Regions from separate parts of the Paenarthrobacter sp. CCNWLY172 genome, predicted to be linked through region 1. Evidence: riboswitches for the same ligand, from Rfam matches in the RefSeq annotation. Region 1 holds a riboswitch; each other region holds the start of a gene.

Evidence for each region. Region 1 has a riboswitch for thiamine pyrophosphate ahead of thiC (phosphomethylpyrimidine synthase ThiC). Riboswitches for the same ligand answer to the same signal wherever they lie in the genome.
Region 2: linked by a shared signal. The riboswitch ahead of thiD (bifunctional hydroxymethylpyrimidine kinase/phosphomethylpyrimidine kinase) and the one ahead of thiC (phosphomethylpyrimidine synthase ThiC) in region 1 are both predicted to bind thiamine pyrophosphate.
Region 3: linked by a shared signal. The riboswitch ahead of WBN73_RS08230 (ECF transporter S component) and the one ahead of thiC (phosphomethylpyrimidine synthase ThiC) in region 1 are both predicted to bind thiamine pyrophosphate.

What each region holds. Positions count from the first base shown of each region.
Region 1 is NZ_JBBEGB010000003.1:383,828-393,474, reverse strand. Features, by position in the region: gene trmD (tRNA (guanosine(37)-N1)-methyltransferase TrmD) at 1-391, opposite strand, end outside; gene rimM (ribosome maturation factor RimM) at 392-946, opposite strand; gene WBN73_RS06615 (RNA-binding protein) at 1,076-1,318, opposite strand; gene rpsP (30S ribosomal protein S16) at 1,320-1,739, opposite strand; gene WBN73_RS06605 (hypothetical protein) at 1,975-2,427, opposite strand; gene WBN73_RS06600 (VOC family protein) at 2,548-3,420, opposite strand; gene WBN73_RS06595 (amidohydrolase family protein) at 3,498-4,580, opposite strand; TPP riboswitch at 4,665-4,772, shown strand; gene thiC (phosphomethylpyrimidine synthase ThiC) at 4,768-6,621, shown strand; gene WBN73_RS06585 (alpha/beta hydrolase) at 6,604-7,326, opposite strand; gene ffh (signal recognition particle protein) at 7,391-8,971, opposite strand; gene WBN73_RS06575 (glucose-6-phosphate dehydrogenase) at 9,139-9,647, shown strand, end outside.
Region 2 is NZ_JBBEGB010000014.1:17,775-27,421, forward strand. Features, by position in the region: gene proB (glutamate 5-kinase) at 1-905, opposite strand, end outside; gene obgE (GTPase ObgE) at 895-2,481, opposite strand; gene rpmA (50S ribosomal protein L27) at 2,639-2,902, opposite strand; gene rplU (50S ribosomal protein L21) at 2,965-3,273, opposite strand; gene thiD (bifunctional hydroxymethylpyrimidine kinase/phosphomethylpyrimidine kinase) at 3,650-5,167, opposite strand; TPP riboswitch at 5,158-5,256, opposite strand; gene WBN73_RS18435 (Rne/Rng family ribonuclease) at 5,392-8,583, opposite strand; gene WBN73_RS18440 (vitamin K epoxide reductase family protein) at 9,069-9,647, shown strand, end outside.
Region 3 is NZ_JBBEGB010000004.1:319,809-329,455, reverse strand. Features, by position in the region: gene WBN73_RS08270 (Na+/H+ antiporter subunit A) at 1-1,931, shown strand, start outside; gene WBN73_RS08265 (Na(+)/H(+) antiporter subunit C) at 1,928-2,428, shown strand; gene WBN73_RS08260 (Na+/H+ antiporter subunit D) at 2,425-4,008, shown strand; gene WBN73_RS08255 (Na+/H+ antiporter subunit E) at 4,005-4,571, shown strand; gene WBN73_RS08250 (monovalent cation/H+ antiporter complex subunit F) at 4,568-4,846, shown strand; gene mnhG (monovalent cation/H(+) antiporter subunit G) at 4,836-5,228, shown strand; gene WBN73_RS08240 (DUF4235 domain-containing protein) at 5,328-5,588, opposite strand; gene WBN73_RS08235 (NUDIX hydrolase) at 5,625-6,323, opposite strand; TPP riboswitch at 6,553-6,689, shown strand; gene WBN73_RS08230 (ECF transporter S component) at 6,766-7,386, shown strand; gene WBN73_RS08225 (ABC transporter ATP-binding protein) at 7,386-8,981, shown strand; gene WBN73_RS08220 (energy-coupling factor transporter transmembrane component T family protein) at 8,978-9,647, shown strand, end outside.

The sequences.
Region 1 (9,647 bases):
TGAAGTGGTCCCGCGCCCAGTCGATGACCCGTTCGTCGATGCCTTCATACCGCCCACAGGCGAAGACAAGCTGCTGCTCCTCGGCGAGCTCATAGGCGAGGGCCTGGTTGAACCGCTCCCCTGCCGGCGACGGAACAATCAGTACCGGCTTGGAACCTTCAGGAGCACCGGCCACTGATTCAAGGGCCTGTGCCCACGGTTCCGGCTTCATCACCATCCCGGCGCCACCACCATAGGGTGTATCGTCCACAGTTCTGTGCTTGTCCGTGGTGAACGCGCGCAAATCGTGGACGTTGAGTTCCAGCAGGCCATCCTGGCGGGCTTTTCCTATGAGGGAGAGCTCCAGCGGTGCAAGGTACTCCGGGAAGATGCTGACAACGTCAATCCTCATTCAGGCTTCATCCCCCGTGCCGTCCTCGGGCTCCCCGGATGAGTCGTCGTTGACTTCAAAGAGCCCGGCCGGCGGGGTGATCAGGATGTACCCGTCCTCAACATTGACTTCGGGAACGATCTCCTCGACGAAGGGAACCAGGATTTCCTTGCCATCGTCCGTCTTGACCATCAGCAGGTCCTGGACGGGCATGGTGTTGAGGGCGGCCACCTTGCCAACCACCTGCGAACCAACACGCGCCTCGAGGCCGACCAACTCGTGCTCGTACCAGCCTTCGTCGTCGTCTTCGTCGTCAAGTTCTTCGGTCTCGATGAAGAGCTTCGCACCACGGATGACTTCCGCTTCGTTGCGGTCGGCGATCTCCTCGAAGCCCAGCAGCAGAATGTCCTTGTTCCACCGGGCACTGCGGATGGTCAACGGGCCAGCCGATGCCGGTTCCACAATGAACTCGGTTCCTGCGACGAATCGCTCGGAAGGGGCGTCGGTGAGCACCTGGACGGTCACCTCGCCGCGGATGCCATGGGGTTTGCCGATCCGGGCCACCTGGAGCTGCATGGGTTCCTCTGAATTCTTGTGTACCGCGCCGCCGGGCAGCCACGGTGATGAAAGGGTGGATAAAGCAATCCGGCCCCTCCACCATATTCGGTGAAGGGGCCGGACCTAAGACAAGCAGTGCTGAGCGCGTTACCGGCGGCGGTCGGTGTCGACGACGTCGACCCTGACCTGCTCGCCACCTGCCAAGGCTGCAACCACTGTGCGCAAAGCGCGTGCGGTGCGTCCTTGACGGCCGATCACCCGTCCGAGGTCCTCCTGGTGAACGCGCACCTCAAGGGATTCCCCGCGGCGGTTGTTCTTGGCACTGACCTTGACATCCTCAGGGCTGTCAACGATCCCACGGACCAAGTGTTCGAGCGCTTCTGCCAGCAACTTACTCAGCCTCGGTGGTCTCTGCTTCAGCCTCGGCCGGAGCTTCTGCTTCGTCCTTCTTGGCCTTCTTGGTGATGGCTTCCGGAATGATGACGGAACCCTTCTCCGGTGCTACGAAGGCTTCCTTCGGAGCTTTGGTCTTCAGGGTGCCTTCCTGGCCCGGGAGGCCCTTGAACTTCTGCCAGTCACCGGTGATCTTGAGGATCGCAGCAACCTGCTCGGTCGGCTGGGCGCCAACGGAAAGCCAGTACTGGGCGCGCTCGGAAGCGACCTCGATGTACGACGGCTCTTCGGTGGGGTGGTACTTGCCGATTTCTTCAATGGCACGGCCATCGCGCTTGGCGCGGGCATCCATGACGACAATGCGGTAGTACGGTGCGCGCATCTTACCGAAGCGCTTAAGGCGAATCTTTACGGCCACTTTTGTGGTCACTCCTGTTTCTGAAACGAGGTGAACCCGACGTTCTGCACCCGTGGGGCGGGCCATACTGGACGGTTCGAAGGACAAGATACGAGCACGGAGAGAGGGGCCGCACCGATCGAGTACCTGTCTATTGTGCCAGATGCCCGGAGCAAATACGACTTACGCCACCTGGGCCCGTGTGTTGTTGCTCACCCGCGGGGGTGCAAGGTGCGCCCATGCCCGGGCGGAAGTGCTATTCGGACCAGACGTAGAGCCCGGCGCGCTCCACCTTTTCAACATCGGTTGCCAAGGCAGCCAACTGCTGGACGTACTGGCGGGATTGGGCAGCGTCGAAGGGCATATCGTCCTGCGCAGCCCAGGCTGCGGCAACGTCATCGAGGACGTTTGCCTCGCCTTCGCTCTCGTACGTCAACAGCTCGGCCAAGGCCCGCACCATGGCTTCGGGGACACCCAGAAGCGCATCACTGGTGACATCAACCAGGGCAAGTTCGTAGTCAGCACCGGCTGCGTGGACCGCCTGGCCGGCAAGGTCACCCAGCTGCTCCACTTCGAAGTCGGTAATGCCGTCAATCCTGACGGCGGGGCCGGTGACATCCGCGCCCTTATCCAGGGCCGCTGCCCTCTTGAGTGCTTCATCGTGGGTGGCTACAAAAATTTCGGCAAAGCCCATGGAAAGTACTCTCATTCCTTCGTGCTGACGGGGCGGCGGCACAAAACCCGGTTGGATCCGTGCCGTCACTGCCCAGCCTAATGCAGGAGTGGGCGGCGCAGCGGGAGTGTGCCGGCGCAGCAGGAGTGGCCCTGCTTAGCGGACGGCAACCCGCAGTTTGTTCCGCCACGGATCCTCGAACTGGAGTTCGGCGCCGGTGTGGTGGTTCTGCACTCCTGCGATCTTCAAGCGATCCGCAAGCGCCGCTACGTCGTCGGCGTCGGGGACCTCAATGAGCACTTCCCCCAGGCCCAGCGTGTCCTTGCGGGGCCCGGCGCCACGGCTGTTCCACACGTTCATGGCCATGTGGTGGTGGTAGCCGCCGGCGGAAACGAACAACGCCTGGCCATGCCAGCCCGCGGTCCGCTCAAAGCCCAGGGTTTCCACGTAGAAATGCTGGGCAGTTCCGACGTCACCGACTTGCAGGTGGACGTGTCCAATTCCGGCCGCTGCCTCGCGCTGCCCTGTCACCGCGGCTTCACTCAGGTGCTGCTCGAGGTATCGCTGCGGAGGCAAGGCAACATTGTCCATCACCACATTCCTGCCATCCCACTGCCAGAGTTCACGCGGCTTGTCGTAGTAGAGCTCAATGCCATTGCCTTCAGGATCGGTAAAGTAGAACGCTTCGCTGACCAGATGGTCGGCACTGCCCGCGAAAGCTCGGGGCTCGTACTCGGCGGCGGTAGCAATGGTGGCGGCCAATGAAGGCTGGTCGTCGAACAGAATGGCCGTGTGAAACAGGCCAGCCTCCCCACGGCCTGGAATCTGGAGACCGGACGCCGGGGCAAGATGCACCACGGGCTTTCCGAGCCGCCCCAGGTAGAGCCCGCCATCCTGCTCGGCCACGACGTCAAGGCCAAGGGCACGCTGATAGTAGTCGCTCATGACAGCCATGTCGCCGACCTTGAGCATGACGGTGCCCATGGTCAGTTCGGCAGGCAGAAGATCCTGGCTGAGTGGTGTGGTCATGTGACGCTCCCGGGTTCGAGGTGCCGCTCATCAGCACCTTTCTACTTCTCTAAATTAGTTGAAGCTTCAATTTATTCCTAACGGACCAGTGAACCGCCCAGCACGATGTGTTTGAGGCTGGAAACAGTTTCCAGCTCGATCCTGGGATCCTCGGAGCACAACACGACGTCGGCACCCGCCCCTTCGCTGATGCCCTCGGCCCCCAGCCACTCCCGGGCACGCCACGCCGCGGCGTCCAGGACCGCGGCCGGCGGCAGGCCGGCGTCGTGCAGTTCCTTCATTTCGTCTGCGATCCTGCCGTGCTTGATCACGCTGCCGGCGTCTGTGCCCGCATAAATGGCCACGCCTGACTCAAAGGCCTCCAACACCCGCTCGCGCCGACGCTCCCAAAGCCGCACCATGTGGTCCGCATAGTCAGGAAACTTTGGGGCAGCCTGGGCAGCAATGTCCGGGAAAGTCGCAATGTTGACCAAGGTGGGAACGATCGGCACGGACTGCTCCACCAAGCGCGGAATGTGTCGCGACAGCAGGCCCGTGGCATGTTCGATGCAGTCGATGCCTGCATCGAGCATGTCGTCCACTGTGTCCTCGGCAAAGCAGTGGGCCGTCACCCGGGCACCTTCATCGTGGGCGGCAGCGATGGCATCCTTGACGATTTTGGCGGGGAAAGAGGCAGCGAGGTCACCCACGCCACGGTCGATCCAGTCCCCCACCAACTTGACCCACCCGTCTCCATCCCGCGCTGCCTTCCGGACGGTCTCCACGAGTTGGCCGGGTTCGACTTCATGCCCCAAACCGCGGAGGTACCGCCGGCTCCGGGCAATGTGCCTACCTGCCCGGATCAACCGGGGAACGTCCGCACGTTGCTGGACCCAACGGGTGTCACTTGGTGATCCGGCATCCCGTATCAGCAGAGTCCCGGCGTCGAGGTCAGCGTGGGCCTGCGCAAGGGTGGTCCGCTCGTCAACGGCGCCACCCACACCCAAACCGATGTGGCAGTGGGCATCAACGAAACCCGGGAGGACCCAGCCATCCAACACCAGGTCCGGTGTGGCCGTGGGGCGTTCGAACGTCAGGACTCCGTCAACAGACCACATCCCTTGGCGCTCTTCGTCCGCCGAGACAAGCACAGATCCGCTGAATTCGATGATGGTGGCCATATCAAAAGCCTAGTCCGCAGCGGCGTCCTGGACGCTGGTTCGTTCATGTGACTGGGTGCCCGTTGTGAGCTGTGGTAGCTTCATCTACGACCACACGGGGGCCCCTGCAGGGGCTGAGATCGGACTGATGCAGTCTGCGACCGTTGAACCTGTCCGGGTAATGCCGGCGAAGGAAGTGAGTAATCCTTTGAGCACCACAAAAACACAGCACAGCCCTGCCCAAAACCGGTCCGGCTCCAGCGCAAGGACGCCGGAATCTGTGACCCAGTCGCTGACATCCCATTCATTGGCCTACCTGGAGGACCCCGACCACGGGATCCGGGTGCCCGTCACCGAGATCGCCTTGGAACCGTCTCCCAACGGCACAGCCAACCCGGCGTTCCAGGTGTACCGCACTGCGGGCCCCGGCAGTGATCCCGTTGTGGGACTTGAGCCTTTCCGCGCTCCATGGATCGAAGCCCGCGGTGACACCGTGGCTTACCGCGGACGGGAGCGAAACCTGCTGGACGACGGCAAGTCAGCGGTGCGGCGCGGGGAAGCATCAGCAGAGTGGAAGGGCACCCAACCGGTGCCCCGCCGCGCCGTCGAAGGTAAAACCGTCACGCAGATGCACTACGCCAAGCAGGGCACGGTGACTCCCGAGATGCAGTTCGTCGCGTTGCGGGAAAACTGTGACGTTGAGCTGGTCCGCAGCGAAGTTGCCGCAGGACGGGCGATCATTCCGAACAACATCAACCACCCCGAGTCAGAACCGATGATCATCGGCAAAGCCTTCCTGGTGAAAATTAACGCCAACATCGGCAACTCAGCAGTGACGAGCTCCATCGCGGAAGAGGTGGACAAGCTGCAGTGGGCCACTCAATGGGGTGCCGATACCGTCATGGATCTCTCCACTGGGGACGACATCCACACCACCCGGGAGTGGATCATCCGCAACTCCCCGGTCCCGATCGGGACGGTCCCCATCTACCAGGCGCTGGAGAAAGTCAACGGCGAGGCGAACAAGCTGACGTGGGAGATTTTCCGGGACACTGTGATCGAGCAATGTGAGCAGGGCGTGGACTACATGACCATCCACGCCGGCGTGCTCCTGCGCTATGTGCCGTTGACCGCCAACCGGGTCACGGGAATTGTCTCCCGTGGCGGGTCGATCATGGCGGGTTGGTGCCTGGCGCACCACCAGGAGAACTTCCTCTACACGCACTTTGACGAGCTCTGCGAAATCTTCGCCCAGTACGACGTCGCCTTCTCCCTGGGCGACGGCCTGCGCCCGGGTGCAACCGCCGATGCCAATGACGCAGCCCAGTTCGCCGAATTGGATACCCTCGCCGAGCTGACACAGCGGGCGTGGGAGTTCGATGTGCAGGTGATGGTGGAAGGACCTGGCCACGTGCCGTTCCACCTGGTCCGGGAAAATGTGGAACGCCAGCAGGAACTGTGCAAGGGAGCCCCTTTCTACACCCTTGGGCCCTTGGTCACGGATGTCGCTCCTGGTTATGACCACATCACCTCAGCCATCGGCGCCACCGAGATTGCCAGGTACGGCACCGCCATGCTGTGTTACGTGACCCCCAAGGAACATTTGGGCCTTCCCAATAAGGACGACGTCAAGACCGGTGTCATCACGTACAAGATCGCAGCCCACGCCGCCGACCTGGCCAAGGGCCATCCCGGGGCCCACGAGCGGGACGATGCCTTGTCCAAGGCCAGATTCGAGTTCCGTTGGCGTGACCAGTTTGCCCTCTCCTTGGACCCCGTCACAGCAGAAGCCTTCCACGACGAAACGCTGCCGGCGGAACCGGCCAAGACCGCCCATTTCTGTTCCATGTGCGGCCCCAAGTTCTGTTCGATGCGCATCAGCCAGGACATCCGTGACGAATACGGATCAGAAGAGGCGCAGACAGCCATTGCGGAAATGTACAGCGGCATGCGCGGAAAGAGCCAGGAATTCCTGGCATCTGGCGGAAAGGTCTATTTGCCGGAACTGCAGGTACCCGGCAGCCCGGACACATTTGAGGCCGGCTCAGGAAGCCTGAACTGACATGGCCCGTCCGACGTCACCAACAAACGATCGGATGATGTGATCCCCGTCCACTGAATCCTGGGGCCGGTGCCCTCCCGCAGCAACACGGCGGAGGGCTCCGGTTTCCTGGAGGTAACCGGCAATTTCCTCATACAGGGGTTCCCAGCCACCCGTGAGGACCAACGTGGGGACACCGGGCACGATGTGCAGCGGGGCCTCCCAAGGCGGGGCCTGGAGCCTGAGCCTGCGGGCTGAACGGCGCGCTTCGGGAGTATCCAGTCCCCCCGTTTCGGCAGAAAACGCCCGGCGGTAGTACTCACGTTGGTAGTCGGCGTCGTTGAGCTGGCTCCGTACATCGAACAGGGGTTCCATAAGGGCCCGATGGGAGGCTGTGGCCGGAAGCTCGGCTGTCAGGGACAAACAAGCAGGCTCAACCAAGCTCAGCGAGTGCACCAGGTCCGGACGTTCTATGGCAGCCAGCATGGCGGAGATGGCACCTTGCTCGTGCGCTACGACGTGGCCGCCACCCGTATCCGCCAGGGAATTGATGACAATGGCAACGTCCGCGGCAACGCTCGATCCCACGGGTTCTGCTGCAACGTCAAAGCCATGCCGGCGCAGGAACAGCGCGTCATAAGCGAGGGCCATGCCGTGCTGTTTCGGCCATGCCGCAGCACCAAAGCTGCCCAGGCCGTGAACGAAGACTACGCGCTGCTTATGCATTGGTTCAGCCTATTCCACGGCCCTGACATCCCAACTGCGACGCGGTGGGGATGTCAGCCGCGGCCTATTTGCCGAGGAACTTATCGAAGCCCTTGGGAAGGTTGAGCGATGAGGGATCGAACTCTGCCGCGCCTTGGCCGAAAGCGGCACCCGACGGTGCTGCCGAGGCTGCGTTCGCCCGCTTGGCTTCGGCATCGCGCAGTTCCTGTGCTGCTTTGGCAGGGTTGCCTGAACGCGCCTTCTTCTTGGGCGCATTCTTGCCGCCCTTGCGGCCTCCGCCGGGGCCACCAAGGCCAGGCATCCCGGGCATCCCCGGCATGCCGCCGCCCTGCGCAAGTTTCTTCATCATCTTCTGGGCCTGGGCGAAGCGCTCCAGCAGGCCATTGACCTCGGACACGTGGACGCCTGAACCCTTGGCGATACGGGCGCGGCGTGAGCCGTTGATGATCTTGGGAGCGACGCGTTCGTGCGGCGTCATGGACCGGACGATTGCTTCGACGCGGTCGATCTCCTTTTCATCGAAGTTCTCCAGCTGCTGACGGATGTTTTGCGCACCCGGCATCATCATGAGCATCTTCTTCATGGAGCCCATGTTGCGGATCTGCTGCATCTGGGCGAGGAAGTCGTCCAGGGTGAAGTCTTCCTGGTCGGCGAACTTCTTCGCCATCCGGGCGGCTTCGTCCTTGTCCCAGGCCTTCTCAGCCTGTTCGATCAGGGTAAGGACGTCACCCATGTCAAGGATGCGGGAAGCCATGCGGTCCGGGTGGAAAAGCTCGAAGTCGTCCAGGCCTTCACCGGTGGAGGCGAACATCACCGGCTTGCCGGTCACGGACGCTACCGACAGCGCGGCACCACCGCGGGCGTCGCCGTCGAGCTTGGACAGCACGATGCCCGTGAAGTTGACACCTTCATCAAACGCCATCGCCGTGTTGACGGCGTCCTGGCCGATCATGGAATCGATCACGAAGAGGACTTCGTTGGGGATGATGGCCTGACGTATCCGGCGGGCCTGGTCCATCATCTCGGCGTCGACACCAAGACGGCCGGCGGTATCGACGATGACGACGTCGTGGAGCTTCTGGCGCGCTTCCTCGACGCCTGCCTTCGCGACCGCTACGGGGTCGCCGGCAGGGTGCTCGAGCTCGGAGGTGGCACCAGGGTGCGGAGCGAACACCGGGACGCCGGCGCGCTGACCCACCACTTGGAGCTGTGTCACGGCGTTGGGGCGCTGAAGATCGCAAGCAACCAGCATGGGGCTGTGGCCCTGGGCCTTCAGCCACTTGGACAACTTGCCGGCAAGGGTGGTCTTACCTGCACCCTGGAGACCGGCGAGCATGATGATGGTGGGGCCAGTCTTGGCCAGGCGGATCCGGCGTGTCTCGCCACCGAGGATCTCCACGAGTTCCTCGTTGACGATCTTGACGATCTGCTGGCTCGGGTTCAACGCACCCGAAACCTCGGCACCCAAGGCACGTTCGCGCACGCGGCCGGTGAACTCACGGACCACTGATACTGCAACATCCGCGTCCAGCAGGGCGCGGCGGATCTCCCGGACTGTGGCATCAACATCAGCCTCGGTGAGGCGGCCCTTGCCACGAAGGTTCTTGAAGGTTGCTGTCAACCGGTCAGAGAGTGAATTGAACACGCGCCGTGCACTTCTTTCGATGGTCTGCGAATGGCGGCCAATGCGGCACACCAGAGTCTTGACGATTGCCCCCAGCAAACATGTCTCAACCCAACAAATCTGAATCGACTAGGGGACTCGACTATCTAGGGTACCAAGTCGCACCTGCAAGATGGCATGCTGGCACAGTGACCAGTAAAACAACTGTAAAAACGTTGCTCATCCTCGGCGCGTCCGGGGACCTGACAGGAAGGCTCCTGCTGCCCGGACTCGCCGGACTGCTGGCTTCCAGCAGGGCTCCCGGATTACGGCTGGCAGGTGCAGGCTCGGACCCCTGGTCTCCGGAACAATGGTGGGAGCGGGTTGCGGGTGCGTTCAACGCGGCCTCGGGCACGGCTGATGATGCCGGCCGTGCGGCACTGGCAAAAGTCGCTGACACCACCGAGTACCACCAGCTTGATGTCACAGCGGACGGTCCCCTGGCGGACCTCCTGGCCACCTTGCAGGGACCCGTCGCCATCTATTTCGCTTTGCCTCCCCACGTCAGTCAGAAGGCCTGCGAGGTACTTCACAGCGATCAGGTGCCTGCCGGGACCCGTTTGGTGATGGAGAAGCCTTTCGGCTCAGGCACCGAATCCGCCCACGAACTGAACAAGACGCTCGCGGCCCTGGTCCCCGAAGACCACATCCACCGCGT
Region 2 (9,647 bases), on a different contig from region 1:
TTAACAGCGCCGTCGTCGAGCATTAAGCGTCCCTGAACCGTCGCCAGGTGCGCCAGCCACAGGAGGCGCACCGGCTTGCGGTTGCCATTGACGGAGAACCAAGTCCCCACGTCCTCCCCCGCCAAGGCGGCCGCGGCATTGGCCGTTGACGTCACCAAAGCGTGGATACCCGAGCCGGCAGCGATCGACGCCGCCTCGACCTTGGTCATCATTCCACCGGTTCCGACGCCGGCCTTACCGGCCTTGCCGATGGTGACGTCCTCAAGGTCCTGAGGACCCTGAACCAACGGAATACGCTTGGCACCCTGGGACGGCGGACCGTCATAGAGGGCATCGACGTCGGACAGCAGTACCAGCGCATCCGCGCGGACCAGGTGGGCTACCAAAGCGGCCAGCCGGTCGTTGTCACCGAAGCGGATCTCGTGCGTGGCCACGGTGTCGTTCTCGTTGACCACTGGCACCACGCCAAGGTTGAGCAGGCGGTCCAACGCCCTGAAAGCGTTGGTGTGCTGCGTGCGGCGCATGAGGTCATCCGCGGTCAGCAGCACTTGGCTGACGGTGACGCCGTGGGCACTGAATGCCTGTGTGTAGCGGGCCATCAGCAATCCTTGGCCTACACTGGCGGCAGCCTGTTGCGTTGCCAGGTCCTTGGGTCGCTTGGCCAGTCCCAAAGGTGCCAGGCCCGCAGCGATGGCCCCCGAAGAGACCAGAATGATCTCGGTGCCGGCGTTGCGCTTGTCCGCCAGGGCGTCCACCAGTCCCGCAAGGGATTTCTCGGAGATACCGCCCTTGATGCTGGTCAAGGAAGAGGACCCCACCTTGACCACAATCCGCTTGGCGGTGGCGAGGGCCTGGCGTTCAAGGCCTTCGGCCGTGGCCGGAACGTCGACGGTCCTAGTCGTCATCACCGGCGTCCAGGGTGCTCTCCCTCACGGTCTGTGCGCGGCGGCCGCTGACGGATTCGGTCCAGATGCCGGCCTTGCGTTCTGCTTCAAGCTCGGCACGGGCGGCGGCCTTGGCTTCGCGGCGCTCAATCTGCTCATCGCGCTTCTGCGAACGTGTAGGACGGTCGCCAATGTCCGCAACGCGGATGTCGGTACCGCGGGGGGTTGCCAGGAGTTCGGCGCCGGCCATCATGGTGGGCTCCCAGTCGAACACCACGCCGTCGTCTTCACCGATGACCACGGTGTCGCCAGGCTTGGCGCCAACCTTGAAGAGCTCAGTTTCCACGCCCAGCTTAGCCAGACGGTCGGCAAGATAGCCGATGGCTTCCTCGTTGGTGAAGTCGGTCTGCTTGACCCAGCGCACAGGCTTTTCGCCCAGAACGCGGAACAGCGGCTCGAGGTTCTTTTCTTCGCGGCGGATCTTGAAACCGGACTCGTTGACCGCACGGGGCCGCAGAACCGGCGGTGCAACCTTGGGGGGTGCGATTGCCACGGCATCGCGCGCTGCCTTGACGATCTCCGCCATGGCAAATCCGAGCTGGCGCAGGCCCTCGTGGCTGGTTGCCGAGACTTCGAACACGCGGTAACCCCGCGCTTCCAGGTCGGGACGAACGAACTCAGCCATGTCCTTGCCATCGGGCAGGTCAACCTTATTGAGGACAACCAGCTTGGGGCGCTCGTTCAGGGGAACAACTTCGCCGTCAACACCGGCGTAACTCATGTCAACCGCGTACTTCTCCAGCTCGGCCTCAATGATGGCGAGATCGGACAGGGGATCCCGGTCCGACTCCAGGGTTCCGCAGTCAAGGACGTGCACCAATGCCGCGCATCGTTCAACGTGCCGCAGGAAGTTGTGCCCGAGTCCCTTGCCTTCGCTGGCACCCTCGATCAAACCGGGGACATCGGCAATGGTGAAACGGACTTCTCCCGCCTGGACCACGCCCAGGTTGGGAATGAGCGTGGTGAACGGGTAATCGGCGATCTTCGGCCGGGCAGCAGACATGGCTGCGATCAGGCTGGACTTGCCGGCAGAGGGGAAGCCGACCAACGCGATGTCCGCAATGGACTTCAGTTCCAGGACGATGTCGCTGGATTCGCCTTCGATGCCCAACAGGGCAAAGCCCGGCGCTCGGCGCTTCTGGGAGGAAAGGGAAGCGTTGCCCAAGCCGCCTTGGCCGCCGGCAGCTGCGACGTATTCAGTACCCTCACCCACGAGGTCGGCCAGGACTTCGCCGTCCTTGGTCTTAACGACGGTGCCGTCCGGGACCGGAAGAACCAGGGTCTCGCCGTTCTTGCCACCGCGCCAGTCGCCCATGCCCGGGCCACCATTGGTGGCGTGGCGGTGGGGTGCATGGTGGTAGTCCAGCAGCGTGGTGGTCTGGGCGGACACCCGGAGGATGACATCCCCGCCATTGCCGCCGTTGCCGCCGTCGGGGCCACCGAGGGGCTTGAACTTCTCCCGCTTTACAGAGACACAGCCGTGGCCGCCGGTTCCGCCGGATACGTGCAGGACTACCCGGTCTACAAAGCTCGCCACGTGGATCTCCTCAGTTGCTGTCTTACTTACAGCGTTTGTTGCTGTTGCCAGCGCTGTTGCAAAACCAGTGCGCTAAAGCGCCCTAGTCGATTGTAATGCGGTTAAAAGAACGGTGGAGCGGGCCGTTTGGCCCGCTCCACCGGTTCAGAACTTGTTGTTACTCTGCAGCTGCAGCAGCAACGATGTTCACTACGCGACGTCCGCGGCGAGTACCAAACTCAACCGAGCCGGCCTGCAGGGCGAACAGGGTGTCGTCGCCACCGCGACCAACGCCTGCACCGGGGTGGAAGTGCGTGCCACGCTGGCGAACGATGATTTCGCCTGCGGAGACTACCTGACCACCGAAGCGCTTGACGCCCAGGTACTGTGCGTTGGAGTCACGACCGTTGCGAGTGGAACTCGCGCCTTTTTTGTGTGCCATGTGAAATGCCTGCCTCTAAATTTCTGGGGAAACTGAAAAACCTGAACAGCGGGTAACGAAAGTTACGCGATGCTGGTGATCTTGATCTTGGTCAGTTCCTGACGGTGACCCTGACGCTTCCGGTAGCCGGTCTTGTTCTTGAACTTCTGGATGACGATCTTCGGACCACGGAGGTCTTCGAGGATCTCAGCCGTCACCTTGACGTTGGCCAGTTCCGCAGCTGCGGAGGTGACCTTATCGCCGTCAACCAGGAGCAAGGCGGGCAGCTCAAGCGTGCTGCCGGCTCCACCGGGGACGCGGTTAAGCGTTACGTAGTCTCCAACGGAAACTTTTTCTTGGCGGCCGCCTGCGCGGACAATCGCGTACACCACTTGGGTACTCACTTCTCTCGACGTTTATAACTAAATTTGCGTGCGGAACCTGGAACCGAAATCAGGCTTGGTTCGCGCTGTGCCTCAACGCCGTGGACTTCTGATCGAAGTCCGCGAGTCATCCCTTGAACAATTCCAAGGGGCATAACCCAAGTGTTGGCGTAAGCACCGAAGATCAAGATTACGCTAGTTTGACCCTCGGCTGCAAATGAGGCCGGGTCCGGAGGCTACCACGTGACTTGCATCACCAGTTGTAACGGACTCTCCCGGCACCGTGCCCATACAGCCTACAGGGTTTGGGGCGATTAACGTGATTTGACCCGCGACGCGCTGGGGCGGTTAGAAACCCGGAGATAAAAAGTCCGGGCAGGAACGGTCAGGCGAACAGCCGGGGAGCGTCGAAGAATGCAGTTTCGTAGCGGCAGGACTGGGCAAAAGCCTCCACCATTGATGCCCGCTCCCCCTCGGAAGCTGCCGCTGCAGCGGCGTCCGTGAAATTGATCGCATTCCTGGTGGCTGCAGCAAACTCTTCATCGGCGTAAGTCCTGAGCCAGTCCGCGTAGGGATGCGCCGCCGGGGATCCCGCCTCCACGAACGATGCATGGAGCCGCTGGCCCACCTCTGCGTAGAGCCAGTAGCACGGCAGGATGGCCGCCAGCACCACGGAGTAGCTGCCGGTGGCCGAGGACGCCAGCAGGTGGTCCACGTAGGACTTCGTGACGGGTCCGGTCACCGAGGATGCCTCTCGGGTGCTGAGCCAGTTCCTGTGCAGTTCCGATTCGACCTCAAGGCACTGCTGTGACGCTTTGGCCCAGAACAGTTGCTCCTCCTCCGTGGGGGCAAGGGCGCCCGCACGCGCCAGGACCCTGGAATACCCGTTGAGGTAGAGGGCATCCTGCGCGAGGTAGTAATTGAACGCAGCCTCCGGGAGGTCGCCCGATTGCAGGCCGTCAATAAAGCTGAGCTTGTAGATTGCCTCGAGCTCCGGAGCAGCTTCCTTCCACAGCGCCGCGGCGAATTGCCCCGGCCTCAGGACCTGATGGTGGTGGAAATGGTGGACCGGCCCGTTTCCCTGGCCTACGTCGAGGCTGTCCGAATGCAGCAGCGCCTGAAGCAACCACGGCTTGACTTCGCGCAGGGAAGCTTCCCAATCGCCGGTGCGGGCCTGGACCGTGGCCAGAGCCGACGACAACGAACAGCCCGTGCCGTGGCTGTTCTTCGTTTCCACGCGGGGTCCGGCTACCTCGATGACGTCCTGCCGCAGGAGGCCGCTGGTGTTAACCAGGGCATCCGGGCATTCCGCCCCTGCCAGGTGTCCGCCCTTCACCAGGACCGTGGTGCCGCACTCAGCAGCCAGTCGCTTGCCCTGGTTCAACGCCGAATCCCAGTCAGCAGCTTCAGGCTCCCCCAACAGCATGGCAAGCTCCGGGAGGTTCGGGGTAATAAGGTCCGCCAACGGCAGCAGAGCGCGCAGGGCCTGCTCGGCAGACCCCCGCAGGAGGCGGTCGCCGCTGGTGGCCACCATCACCGGGTCAAGGACCACGACGCCGGGACGCACCGACTCAAGCCAGCTGCGGACCTCATCGATCACCGCAGCGTCACCCAGCATGCCGATCTTGACGGCATCGATGGCGATGTCCGTGCTGATGGACTCCAACTGCTGTCGCAGGAACTCCACCGGAGGAACATGGACAGCACTGACGCCCAGCGTGTTTTGGGCCGTCAACGCGGTGATCGCCGCCATGCCGTAGCCGCCCTGCGCAGCAATGCTCTTCAGGTCAGCCTGGATACCGGCACCGCCGGAGGGGTCCGAGCCCGCGATACTCAGTACGCGGGGCGTTTCCCGGCCGCAAACAGCCAGAGGGTACACAGAAGAATACGACGATGACGTCATGGGGACATCCCTTCGCCGGTGCTAACCGGACAGGTTCAACGGGTCTGGATCTCAGCCGGGCCCTATGCCCGGCACCCCGTGTCAATCCCCAGCGTAGCCGGGAAGCAGCACGGCCCGGGAACTGCACTCCGCAGAAGACCGGTTATGACCGCTGTGAGCAGACAGCAAAGGGCCCCGCAGTACCCGCCTGTGGCGGTTACTGCGGGGCCCTTGCGGATCGGGTCCTAGAGCTCCGAAGCGGGAACACCAACCCCAAGGATGATGGGTTCCTCGGACGCTGCCTTCTTGGCAGGCTCCGCCGGTGCTTTGGCCTGGTGTGCAGTTCCACGCGCTGCGGTAGCAGTTACCTCGTGGTGCTCAACGCTGGTCTCGTTGGCTGCACCCTGGGCGCGGCTCGCACTGCGGTTGCGGCGCCCCCGGCGGGACTTCGACGCCGAAGCAGCTTCAGGGTCCTCGTCCACGGGCCCCGCCACGGCGGCTGCAGGTGCAGCGGCTGCCTTGGAAGGAACCACGGTTTCGGGCTTCGCCTCGGGTGCTGCGCCAAGGTGGGAGAACGCTTCGGCCAGGAGATCCAGGCTCATGGCAGGCTTGGCGGCAGGCGGTTCCTCGTGGTGTTCCCCGAAAGGCAAGGCCACTTCTTCGCCGCCGAATCGCAGAACCGGTGTGGACCGTGTGTCACGAACCGATGCTTCCCGGTCTGATTCGGGGTCGGAGTGCTCTCCAGCCTCCGGCTGTGATGCGGCAGGCGCCTGGTGCTGGCCGGCCGCCCGTGCCTGCTCTTCTGCACGGTGAACTTCGTCATCGTGGAGGTGGGCAGCGTGGGCGGCAGCAGCGATCGTCGCCAGCGCAGCGCGGGTTGCCTCTGCCTTGGCCTGCTTGGCAGGATCCTGCGGCTCGGAAGCCGCGGGAGGTGCGGCAGGGGCGGAAGCAGTGCTGTGGACCTGCGCGGGAGCCTCGGCGACAGCCTGTCCCCCGCCCTTGCCACGGCGGCGCTTGCGTTCTGTTCGGGCTGTGGGTTGCTGCGCCTCAGTGTGGGGGCGGTGGTGCTCGGCAGCCACAACGTTGGCGCGACGGTGCTCCACCGGTTCATCGTGGGTGACCACGCCGCGGCCTGCACAGTGCTCGCACTGCTCACCGAAGACCTCAAGGAGGCCGGTACCCATGCGCTTGCGGGTCATCTGGACAAGGCCCAGTGACGTCACTTCAGCCACTTGGTGCTTGGTGCGGTCGCGGCCAAGGCACTCAACCATACGGCGGAGGACGAGGTCGCGGTTGGACTCAAGGACCATGTCGATGAAGTCGATGACAATGATGCCGCCGATGTCACGCAGGCGAAGCTGGCGAACTACTTCCTCAGCAGCTTCGAGGTTGTTCTTGGTGACGGTTTCTTCAAGGTTTCCACCGCTGCCGGTGAACTTACCGGTATTGACGTCCACCACGGTCATGGCTTCGGTGCGGTCGATGACCAGCGAACCACCGGATGGGAGGAAGACCTTGCGTTCCAGTGCCTTGTGGATCTGCTCGTCAATGCGCCAGGCACCGAAGATGTCCTGGTCCTTGGTCCACTTCTCGAGGCGGCCCACAAGGTCGGGGGCAACGTAGGTTACGTAAGCCTCAATGGTGTCCCAGGCGTCGTCGCCGGAAACGATCAGTTTGGAGAAGTCTTCATTGAAGACGTCACGGACCACCTTGATGGTCAGGTCGGGTTCGCCGTAGAGCAGTTCCGGTGCCAGGACCTTGGTGGAGGAGGCCTGGCCTTCGATGCCTTCCCACTGGGCGCGCAGGCGGTTGATGTCATGCGTCAGTTCTTCTTCCGACGCACCTTCAGCAGCCGTGCGGACAATGACGCCGGCGTTTTCCGGCAAACGGTCCTTCAGGATGCGCTTGAGGCGGTTGCGTTCGACGTCGGGCAGCTTGCGTGAAATGCCGGTCATGGAACCACCGGGCACGTACACCAGGTAGCGGCCGGGCAGGGAGATCTGGCTTGTCAGGCGGGCACCCTTGTGGCCTACAGGGTCCTTGGTGACCTGGACCAGAACGGAATCGCCGGACTTCAGCGCATTCTCGATCCGGCGCGGCTGGCCTTCGAGGTTGACCGCGTCCCAGTTCACTTCACCGGCGTACAACACGGCGTTGCGGCCGCGTCCGATATCCACGAAGGCAGCTTCCATGGACGGCAGGACGTTCTGGACCTTGCCCAGGTAAACGTTGCCGATCAGGGAGTCCTGCTGGGTCTTGGAGACAAAATGCTCGGCAAGCACGCCGTCTTCCAGGACGCCGATCTGAATTCTGTCGTCGCGCTGGCGGACAATCATCTGGCGGTCCACTGATTCGCGGCGGGCCAGGAATTCGGCCTCGGTGATGACCTGGCGGCGGCGTCCGGTCTCGCGGGATTCACGGCGGCGCTGCTTCTTGGCCTCAAGCCTGGTGGAGCCCTTGACGCTGGTCACGCGATTCGAGGGAGCAGTTTCCGTGATGGGGCGGGGAGCGCGGACGCGGGTGACTGTGTTGGGCGGATCGTCGTCCGAGCCGCCGGTCAGTTCAAGGTCCTGGTCGCCACGGCGGCGACGACGACGGCGACGCGAGGTCACCCCTTCGTCGGAGGCTTCAGCAGCGGGAGTTTCCTCATCGTCAGACTCGGCGCCCTCTCCGGCTTCACTTTCTTCGCGTTCGGTCCCGCGGCGGCCACGGCGGCCACGGCTACGGCGGCGGCGACGACTGCCGGCATCTTCCAGCTCATCCTCGGCACCGGCTTCAGCTTCTTCCCCAGAATCCTCTTCCTTCTCCTCCACCGCGACAACGCGGGGAACAGTGGTGAGGTCCGGAGCCTGGAAGATCATGGACGTGATGGACACGGGCTCCAGGAAGAGCGAAGCAGAGCCTGCAGCGGCGGCTTCCTCCTCTTCGGGGGTTGCCTCAACAGGAGCCGCATCAACGGTATCTGCTTCAGCAGCAGGCGACGCCTGCGGGGAGGCGGCGTCCGGCGTCGTGGTTTCAACAGTGGTTTCCGCAGCAACAGGTGCTTCGTCGGCGGCAGGCGCCTCCGCTTCAACCTTGGGCTTGGCAGTACGACGACGGCGGACCGGCTTTTCGGGGGCAGGCCCGGCGACGGCTTCGGGCTGGGTCTCTACAGCGGCTTCCGGCGCGGCAGCGACGTCCTCACCCAAACCGGGCAGGGGCTCAGCGGGTTCTGCTTTCTTGCGTGAGCGGGTACGTCGTACCGGCGCAACGGGGGCCTCCGTTGCCTCAGGGGCCTCCGTCGATTCAACGACAGGCGCTGCTGCGGCCTGTGCCTCGGCGTCAGCTGCAACCTTGGGCGCAGCCTTGCGCCGGGTCCGGGTGGCTTTCTTTGGCGCTTCCGCAGTTTCCGCGGGAGCTGCCTCATCATTAACGGCTACAACCTGGTCATTATCCATATGTGGCAACACTCCTGCCCCAGCGACACCGCCACATCCGGCGCCCAGTGGGGCAAATATTGTCAAAACCCGCAGGCGTTGACAGAAGTCGGTAGTATGCTCTCCGGTTCGCACCATCATTGGGGTGCGGCAGCCCTGGAAAGCCGGCGCCCTTGTTCTGAAACCCGTTGTTCTGCTGCCACAACCAGGTGCCGTCCATTGTCATGGCGGGCCCACCAAGGATCACGTGATCCAGGCATGCCCAGCTCATACTGGCGGTCTTGGGAACAAAGTCACCGGACCGGATTCCGAATGTGGATCGGGCTCCGGCCATGTTCATTCTCTCACACCTGTTCACCTTCCCACGGTAGGCCGCTGTGTCGCAGCTCCGGGGAACAGGCGCCAACCGGAAGCTTGGGGGCACCGTCCAGCCTCCGGAGTTACAATCCTCCCAAGAGCCCATACCGGCGTGGCCGGACCGTACATTGAAAAGGACCAGATCCGCGATGCCGAGCACAGCCAGGGGAAACCTGGCCAACCAATCCACCAACTCCGTGGAGGATTTCTCCACACAGGCAGGTCCACACCAGGATCCACTCCCCCGGACTGTCCGTGACAAACCCTTTGCCTGGCTGCTGCTGGTCACCGGTGTGATCGGATGGGTGGCATCCGGAGCCTTGGTATTGGAGAAGCTTGAAGTACTCAAGGACCCCAACCACGTAACCGTCTGCGATGTGAATCCCTGGGTTTCCTGCGGGGCGGTCATGCAGACACCGCAGAGTTCCGTGTTCGGGTTCCCCAACATGTTCATCGGCATCGTGGCCTTCGCCGTCATCATCACCACGGCGATGGGTATCCTCGCGGGGGCCAAGTTCTCACGAGGCTACTGGCTGGGCCTTCAGGCAGGCGTTACCCTTGGCTTCGCGTTCGTTGTTTGGCTGTGGTCGCAGGCCCTCTACGCCATCCACGTGCTCTGCCCGTTCTGCATGGTGGTGTGGGCGGCCATGATCCCGTTGTTCGTGTGGGTAACCATCCGCAATGTCACCCACGGAGTCATCAAGGCGCCACCGGCCTTGGCAAAGCTG
Region 3 (9,647 bases), on a different contig from region 1:
TTTCCGGCGTCTTCCGCTCATCCCGCGCCCTTGGAGTAGTGGCAGCGATCGCCGCAGCGTCCATGGCCGGAGTGCCTCCTTTGGCTGGCTTCGTTGCCAAGGAATCAGTCTTCGAAGCATTCGTTCACTACGGCACGGGCAATGACGCACCTGCCTGGGGCGTCTGGATTCTGGTGGGCCTGGTGATCGGGTCCATCCTGACGTTCGCCTACAGCGCCCGGTTCATGTGGGGCGCGTTCGCCAGCAAACCGGGCGTTGACCCTACGCCGTTCAAACCCATTAAGCCCGCGTTCCTGGCCGCGCCTGCCATCTTGAGCCTGCTCACCATTGCCTACGGAGTGTGGCCGGCCCCTGTGGACACCTGGATCCAGCCTTATGCGGCGCTGTTCGCCGATAGGCCGGACGCGGTCGACGCCGGGCACCTGGCTTTGTGGCACGGCCTCACCCCTGCACTGGGGCTGACAGCGGTAACGTTCGCGGCAGGCGCTGCGATGTTCTACGGACGCAACATCGTTTCCCGGGCGCAAAGCCTGGTTCCGGACTGGATTAATGGCGACCGGGCCTACCAGCACACCATCGGCGCGCTGGACGACATCGCTGTCTGGGTCACTGGCCGTACGCAGCGTGGTTCGCTCTACTTCTACTTGACGGTCATCCTCACCGTCGCCTTCGCTGTACCGCTGGCCGCCTTGATAGCGGCCAACAAGCCGCTGCCGGAAGGCATCTACTTCATCGACCCCAACTCTCCGCTGCAAATGGTTGCCGGAGCGGGAATCGTGGTGGGTGCGTTGGCCGCTGTCCGGGCCAACAAGCGTTTCCTTGCGGTCCTCATGGTGTCGGTGACGGGCTACGGCATTGCCCTCATGTTCGCTTTGCAGGGCGCTCCGGACCTGGCACTGACACAGATGCTGGTGGAGACCATCGTCCTGGTGGCGTTCGTGCTCGCCATGCGCAGCCTGCCGGCAGAGCTCCGGGACAGGACCGGTGGCAGGCTTCGGGTGATCCGCGTGATCATCGGTGCGGCATTCGGCATCACCATGATCTTCGTAGCGATTTACGCCATGGGCGCCCGCGTGGCCACCCCTGTTTCCTTGGACTTCCCCCGGCTGGCTTACGAGGGCGGTGGCGGGCTGAACGTCGTCAACGTGACCTTGGTGGACATTCGCGCCTGGGACACGTTCGGCGAAATTTCAGTCCTCGCCATCGCGGCCACGGGCGTGGCCAGCCTGATCTTCGTCCGCAGCCGCGGCGATCGGATCAAGACCTCGGAGGCTGTGCCGGAAGGCAGCGTGGGGCGCCGCACCGGCGTCGACCGTGACTCCCGGGACGGTGCCACGCTGGCCGTGGCCAAAAAGTTCACTGACGTCAGCCGCGACGCGTGGCTGGTGGCGGGCCGCACCTTGGCTCCGGAACGCCGCTCGATCATCTTCGAAGTGGTGACCAGGCTGATTTTCCACTCGATGATCGTCTTCTCCATCTACCTCCTCCTTGCCGGCCATAACCTTCCGGGCGGCGGTTTCGCCGGTGGCCTCACCGCGGGCCTCGCCCTGACCATCCGGTACCTTGCGGGCGGCCGGTTCGAGTTGAGCGAGGCTGCGACAGTCAGCGCCGGAACTCTCTTGGGGACGGGACTCGCGACGGCGGCAGCCTCGGGCCTGGTACCGCTCTTCCTCGGCGGACAGGTGTTCCAGAGCGCGATCATCGAGTTCTGGCTGCCGGTCTTCGGAGACGTCAAGTTTGTCACCTCCACCATCTTCGACATCGGCGTGTACATCGTGGTGGTGGGCCTGGCACTCGACGTTCTCCGCAGCCTCGGTGCCGAAATCGATGAACACTTTGAGGGCCAGGGCGCGCCCCTGGCAGAGGAAGACGCCTCCGACCTTGCAGGCGAAGCCGCTGAATCCGCCGCATCCGGGAAAGGTACCGCATGAGCATCAACCTGACCCTGCTGATCGTCATGGGCGTTTTGTACGCCTGCGGCATCTACTTGCTCCTGGAGCGGAGCCTGACGCGCGTGCTGTTGGGCTTGATGTTGCTGGCCAATGCCACCAACATCCTGATCCTGACCACCGGCGGATACGCCGGATTGGCACCCTTGTTCACCAAGGAAACCAGCCCGGACGCCTATAGCGATCCTTTGCCCCAAGCTCTGATCCTCACCTCGATCGTCATTTCCTTCGCCGTGACGGCCTTCATGCTGGGCATCATCTACCGCACTTGGGTCCTGGCACGGCAGGACGAAATCCAGGATGACCTTGAGGACCGTCGCGTAGCCAAGACGCCCAGCTTCGATGCCGAGGACGACGCTATTGTGCCCTTGGAAACCTCGGAGTTCGCCGTCACCCCTGCCACCACCTCGGACCACACCCACCCCGAAGCAACCGAGACCCCGAGCAAGGCACCGAACCAGGAAGGAGGCAGCGCGTGAATCTCGCAAACCTGTCGCCGCTAGCTGTCCTCCTGCCGATTCTGGGTGCCGCTCTTGCGTTCCTGCTGATCCGGCACCACACCGCGCAGCGTGTGGTGAGCATCGGCATCCTGAGTGCGACGCTGCTCCTCGAGTGCCTCCTGTTGATTTCCGTATGGGACGGCGGGACGACGTCGGTCACCTTGGGCGGATGGCTGCCGCCGTGGGGCGTGGTCCTGGTAGTGGACCAGTTCTCCTCGCTCATGTTGGTTGTCTCCACCGTGGTGAGCCTTGCGGTGTTGATCTACGCCACCGGTCAAGGCATGGCCGACGGCGACCAGGAAGCACCCGTCTCGATCTTCCACCCCACGTACCTGATCCTGGTGGCGGGCGTGTCCAACGCGTTCCTCACCGGTGATCTCTTCAACCTCTACGTAGGGTTCGAGATCCTGCTGACGGCGAGCTATGTGCTCATGACGTTGGGCGGCACGGGGCCGCGCATCCGTGCGGGCGTCACCTATGTGGTGGTGTCAGTGGTGTCATCCGTGTTGTTCCTCATCGCCATCGCCATGATCTACGGGGCCACGGGAACCATCACCATGGCGGACCTTGCCATCAAATTGGCGGAACTGGACCAAGGCACCCAAAACCTCCTCCACGTCATGCTGTTGGTGGCCTTCGGCATCAAGGCCGCCGTGTTCCCGCTGTCCTTCTGGCTCCCTGACTCCTACCCGACGGCGCCGGCTCCGGTTACGGCCGTGTTCGCGGGCTTGCTGACCAAAGTGGGTGTCTACGCCATGGTCCGTACGGAAACGCTCTTGTTCCCCGGCGACACCCTGAATGTTCCACTCATGGTGGTGGCATTACTCACCATGGTGGTGGGCATCCTAGGTGCCCTGGCCCAAAGCGATATCAAGCGTCTGTTGTCGTTCACCCTGGTCAGCCACATCGGGTACATGGTGTTCGGCCTGGCCATGAGTTCCGTGGCAGGGTTGGGCGCCGCCGTCTTCTACGTGGCGCACCACATCACCGTGCAGACAAGCCTGTTCCTGGTCACAGGTCTCATAGAACGCAGGGGCGGCAGCTCGTCCATGGACCGGTTGGGTGGTTTGGCCAAGCTTTCCCCGTTACTGGCCTTGCTGTTCTTCGTCCCGGCCATGAACCTCGCAGGTATTCCGCCGTTCTCTGGCTTCCTGGGAAAGTTGGGCCTCCTGCAGGCCGGCGTGGATTTGGGAACACCCTTGGCCATCACGCTGGTGGTGGGTGGCGTTGTCACCAGCCTCCTGACGCTGCTGGCCATCGCCCGCGTGTGGAACAGGGCCTTCTGGCGCAAGCCCGAAGACGCTGAGTATCCGGACCCAGCTCTCCTGAATCCCCGGAACGTGGGCGTCTTGCCGCGGACCATGGTTGGTTCGACGGCGGGACTGGTAGTTTTCGGTGTCGCGCTGACGGTCTTCGCCGGTCCGCTCTTCCAGGTGGCTGACGGTTCCGCAGGAATCATGCTGGATCGTTCGGCCTATATCCACTCGGTCCTGGGCGACTCGGTCGAGGTGCCACCGCTTGGGCCGCCCGAGGAAACACAGACGGGTGATGCCAAATGAGCCGTAAGCCCATTTCGTTCCGCACCGAACTCCCGCTGCTCATTTGGTTGGTCATTGTCTGGGGCGCATTGTGGCGGGACTTCAGTCCCGGAAACCTGCTGTTCGGTGCGCTGATAGCCGTGCTGGTAGCCAAGCTGTTCTACCTTCCACCAGTGGAACTGAGCGGCAGGTTCAACATCCTGCGCGCCATTCCCTTCGCCCTGATGTTCCTCGCCAAAGTGGTGGCAGCGAGCTTCCTGGTGTTGTTCCTGGCCGTGGTCAAGGGACCCAAGGTGCGCAGCGCCGTCGTCGCCGTTCCCTTGCGCAGCCACTCGGACCTGATGGTGACGGCCACGGGGCACGTCATCTCGCTGATTCCGGGCTCGCTGGTGGTGGAGGTGGACCGGTCGACGTCCACGCTTTACCTGCACGCGCTCAATATTTACGAAGAAGCGGACATCGACAAAATTCGCGAGGAAGTCCAGATCATTGAAGCGCGGCTGATCCGGATCATGGGCACGCGCGAAGAAGTAGAAGCCCTCAACGCTGAAGTACGTCCGGGAATGGAAGGGGCAGCACGATGAAGGAGATCATCCTTGTGGTCACGGCGGTGATCCTCAGCCTGGCTGCCGCGGGCGCGATTGTCCGCATCGCGATCGGCCCTTCCCTGCTGGACCGCGTCCTGGCATCGGATGTCTTGCTGGCCATCCTGGGTGCTGCACTGGCGATCGACATGGCGATGAACAGGCACCTCAACAACCTGATGCTGCTGGTAGCCCTCGCGGTGATCGGATTCATCGGATCAGTGACCGTTGCACGTTTCGTGGCTGAACGGAGGGAACAGAACAATGAGTCCTGATGCCACCGGCGTGGATGTCGTGATCGATGCTGTCACCGCAGTTTTCCTGGTGGTGGGAGCCTTGATGTCCTTGGGTGCCGCCATCGGTTTGCTGCGATTCCCGGATCTCATGAGCCGCATGCACGCAGCCACCAAGCCCCAAGTGCTGGGACTGTTCCTCATGCTTGCTGCTATTGGCCTGCAGATGCGAACGTGGTGGGTTTGGCCGGTTCTGCTGGTGGCATGGATTTTCCAGTTGTTGACGGCACCTGTGTCCGCCCATATGGTGGGTCGCTCCGCCTACCGCACCAAACATGGCCACCGCGAGATGCTCACCAAGGACGAACTCGAGGCTGTTGTGCAACGGGCGGCTGCGGGGCAAGAACCCCGCAACGACCGCTAAAAGTCCCGGTCACACAAACGCGGAGTCGCCTTGCGTCCAATGGTTCATTCCATCAGGTGGAGGCAAAAGCGACCCCGCGTTGCTGTCTGTGGTTGCGGGCTAGACGATGTCGTGTGACTTGGCGAAACGTGCAATGGCACGCTGTGTGCCACGGCTGGCCAACACCTGAATCAAGGTGCTGACGAAGGCTGAGATCAGCGCAAAAGTCAGTGCTGAACGCAAGCTCGTTTCCATGTCGTCGTTGCCCAGGGGTGGTTTGTTGCCAGTTGCCTTTTCCCACCCTTTGTTGACGAGTTTGGTGCCTACGAAGCCCGCTCCGAGGCTTACTCCGGCACCGATCAGCTTGAAGAAGAGGTTCATGCCCCCAGCCTAGCCGTCCGTGGGCCGACTCCAGAGTCAGCGCCGGCTTTCGCGCTCTTTCAGGAACGCTGCCAAGGACCCAACAGGGGCCAGCACGGGAACAACGGGGTGCTCTGCCGACCAGGCAGCATCCACGGAATCAAACTCAGCGATTTCCTTGAGCAGGTAGTAGGTGGGCGGCATCAGCTTCAGGGTCCCGGCTGCTTCAGCTTCCAGGATTCCGTCTACTGGCATCCACAACGATTGCCAGGCCTCCGTGGTTTGATGCTGCGGCTCGGCTCCCGGGGAAGGCCTGGCAACGTAGAAGTAGGTGTCAAAGCGCTTCGGCATGTCCGTAGGCGTGATCCAGTTGGCCCAAGGGCGGAGATCCGCGGCACTGATGCTGAGCCCGGACTCCTCCTGGACTTCGCGGATTGCGGCGGTGAGGACCGTCCCTGCGTTGGTTTCGGCCTGCGTTGAGGTGGCGCCGGTGGCGATGGAACTCGAACGCCAGGCGGCAGCGTGGCGTTGAAGCAGGTCCGCTGGGTAGTCCCAGCCTGACTCGTCCGCAGCATCCACCCGGCCGCCCGGGAAGACCACCATTCCGGCGGCGAAGTCCATGGTGCTGACCCGGTGCTGGACGAACGCCTCGATCCCGCCCGGGGCATCACGGAGCAGGATGACACTGGCAGCAAGCCGGGGCTCGGATATGGTGCCCTCGCCGGCAGGGTGATCCTGAATGGGTAGGTCCGTCATGAAAGTGCCCCTTTGCCGCGGTCGAGTCTGCTGGATCATTCTCTCAGGTCTCGTTGTGGGGCCGGATGTACAGGCCGAAACGGGCGCGAGGGGTGCAGAGCGGGCCCCGCAACGCACGCAACCCCACGCACGGGCCCCCCGGATCGCCCGATTGTGACCACCGGCCGGCATCGGACAGTCGCCCACAACACGGGCAGGTGTAAACTGAACCAGCCCATCAGGGCAGATTTGATAACGACAGGGGAGCGCCGCCGTCGGACCTTGCAGAGATGCAGGAGACGCGAGGGCGCTGAGAGTGCGGACAGCCGCAGACCCTCGAACCTGATCCGGTTAGTACCGGCGCAAGGGAGTCGAGCTTCTCAGAGTGTCCGGATCCAGGCGGCGCAGGCCGATGGGAAATCCGGGGAGCACTTTCCCCTCCTGTAACCTCAGGAGGCAGAAAATGACCACGGTAAACGTGAAGAAGACCAGTTATAACTGGCGTGTTGTAGACATCGTTGTGGCGGCCTTGATCGCCATCGCAGGCGGCGTGATCTTCTGGGCCTGGTCCCAGGGCGCCGCGCTGGTATCCATCCCCATGAACGCGACGTATCCGCCGCTCACCGGCCTGATCGCCGGTGGCTGGATGATCCCCGCAGTCCTGGGAATGCTCATTATCCGCAAACCCGGCGCCGCCCTCTTCTGCGAAGCCGTCGCGGCCACCGGTGAGCTGATCATGGGTTCCCAGTACGGAACCACCGTGCTGATCTCCGGGATCCTTCAGGGCCTAGGTGCCGAGCTCATCTTCGCCGCCTTCCGGTACAAGAAGTTCAACCTGCCCACGGCCCTCCTCGCCGGTGCCGGTGCGGGCCTCTTCTGCGGCCTGAACGACTCCTTCCTCCCGTGGGGCTGGAACATCGCCTACGAGGCAATGGACAAACTGGCGTACATCACTTTCACCACCATCTCGGGTGCCATCATCGCCGGCGCCCTGTCCTGGGTTGCCACCCGCGGCTTGGCTAAAACCGGCGTCCTGAGCTCCTTCGCATCGCGCAAGGCCGCGTCGGAGCCCGTCTTCAGCTGATGCCCGCCACGCAGAGCGGCAGCAAGAACAGCAGCCCGGTGAGGCCTGCCGCCATCTCCGCCGAGGGCTGGGGTTGGCGGCATGCCGGCAGGTCCGCTCCCGCCATTCATGGGCTTGACCTCCGGATTGAACCGGGCGAGCGGGTGTTGCTGCTGGGGCCTTCGGGCGCCGGCAAGTCCACACTGCTGCACGCCCTCGCGGGGGTGCTGGGTGACGAGGAAGACGACTCGGACGAGTCAGGTTCCCTGCTGATCGACGGCGTTGCTCCGCGGGAACAGCGGGGCCGCGCCGGTCTCATGCAGCAAGACCCCGAGACGCAGGTGGTCCTGTCGCGGGTTGGTGACGACGTCGCTTTCGGTGCGGAGAACCTTGCCGTGCCGCGAGAGGAGATCTGGGCCCGCGTCCATGAAGCGCTCGACGACGTCGGGTTGCGTACCGCCGCGGGCGGCGGATTGGCATTGGACCACCCGACGGCGGCGCTCTCCGGGGGGCAGAAGCAGCGCCTTGCGCTGGCGGGGATTCTCGCGATGCGTCCCGGCTTGATCCTCTTGGACGAACCCACGGCCAACCTGGATCCGGCCGGAGTGCTGGAGGTTCGGGATGCTGTTCGGCGTTGCCTGGACAAGACCGGCGCAACGCTGGTGGTGGTGGAGCACCGTGTGTCGGTGTGGAAGGACTTGGTGGACAGGATCGTGGTCCTGCAGCCGGGTGCCCTGGCGGCGCCGGGAACGGGCCAGGCAACGGGCGGGGTCCTTTTGGACGGCCCGCCGGACAAGGTCCTGTCCGAGGCCCGCACCCTGTTGATGGCTGCCGGCGTTTGGGTGCCGGGGTACGTACCGGCCACCCGCCAACGACGCAACCAACCCCACACCGCCCCACTGCTCCTCGCGGCCCAGGACCTCGCAGTTTCCCGGGAAAAGCCGCGGCGCAAGGGCTTCAAGACCATCCCGCCCGTCCCGGTTCAAACAGGAATCACCGCGCAGGTCAGGGCCGGCCAAGCACTGACCATCACTGGAGCCAACGGGGCTGGAAAGTCCACGTTCGCGCTCACGTTGGCCGGCCTTTTAGCGCCGGTGGACGGTACAGTGAGTGCCGCCGTCGAGCTTTCCAAAGGGGCCGGTATTGACCCGTTCAAGTGGAAAGCAGACCAGCTGATTTCACGGATCGGGACGGTGTTCCAGGAGCCGGAGCACCAGTTCGTCACAGGCAAGGTCCTGGACGAGCTCATGTTTGGGCCCAGGCATTTAGGCCACGGCGAAGAACGGGTGGACGAACTGTTGGAGCGGCTGCGGCTGACGCATTTGGTGGACGCCAACCCCTACACCCTTTCCGGCGGTGAGAAGCGGCGGCTCTCGGTGGCCACCGTGCTTGCCGCGCACCCCGAAGTCCTGGTGCTCGATGAACCTACGTTCGGCCAGGACGCCAACACGTGGGCGGAGTTGGCGTCGTTCCTTTCAGAGTTGCTGGACGCCGGAACGGCTGTGGTCTCCGTGACCCACGACCAGGAATTCAGCGCAGTGCTCGGCGGAACGGAGCTGCGGCTCGGCCCGGTACAGCACGGTGAAGCCACGCATCAGGAAGCTGGTGCAGCATGAGGGATGCACTGAACCTCCGCGGGAATCGTGCCCTGCTGACCCGAGCCAACCCCTTGGCAAAGTTCGTGTCCGTGTTTCTGATTTCCCTGGTGCTGGCCCTGTCCATCGACTGGGTATCGGCGTCCACGGCGTTGGTTGCGGAGCTGGCGTTGTTTCCGTTGGCCGGGCTTACGTTCAGGCTTCTGTGGCAGCGCGCCTGGCCGCTGATCATCGCCGCTGCGATCGGCGGCTGGAGTACCGCGATTGTGGCGGCGGACAGCGGCGCTGTACTGCTCGACGTCGGACTCTGGTCCATCAGCGAAGGTTCCCTTGAGCTGGGGCTGGGTTTCATGCTGCGCGGTTTGGCGATCGCGTTACCGGCAATCCTGCTGATGACCTGCACGGATCCCACTGATTTGGCAGATGCGCTGGCCCAGAAGGCCAAGTTGCCGCACCGCTTTGTCCTGGGATCCTTGGCTGCCATGAGGTTGGTTGGGCTCATGGCAGAGGAGTGGCAGACCATCGGCATGGCCCGCCGTGCCCGCGGAGTCGGTTCCCAGGGCAGCCCGTTCCAACGGCTGAAGGCCACGCTGGGCCAGAGCTTTGGGCTCTTGGTCCAAGCCGTGAGGAGGGCTTCGCGGCTGGCAGTCACCATGGAAGCGCGCGGCTTCGGCGGCGGTCAACGGA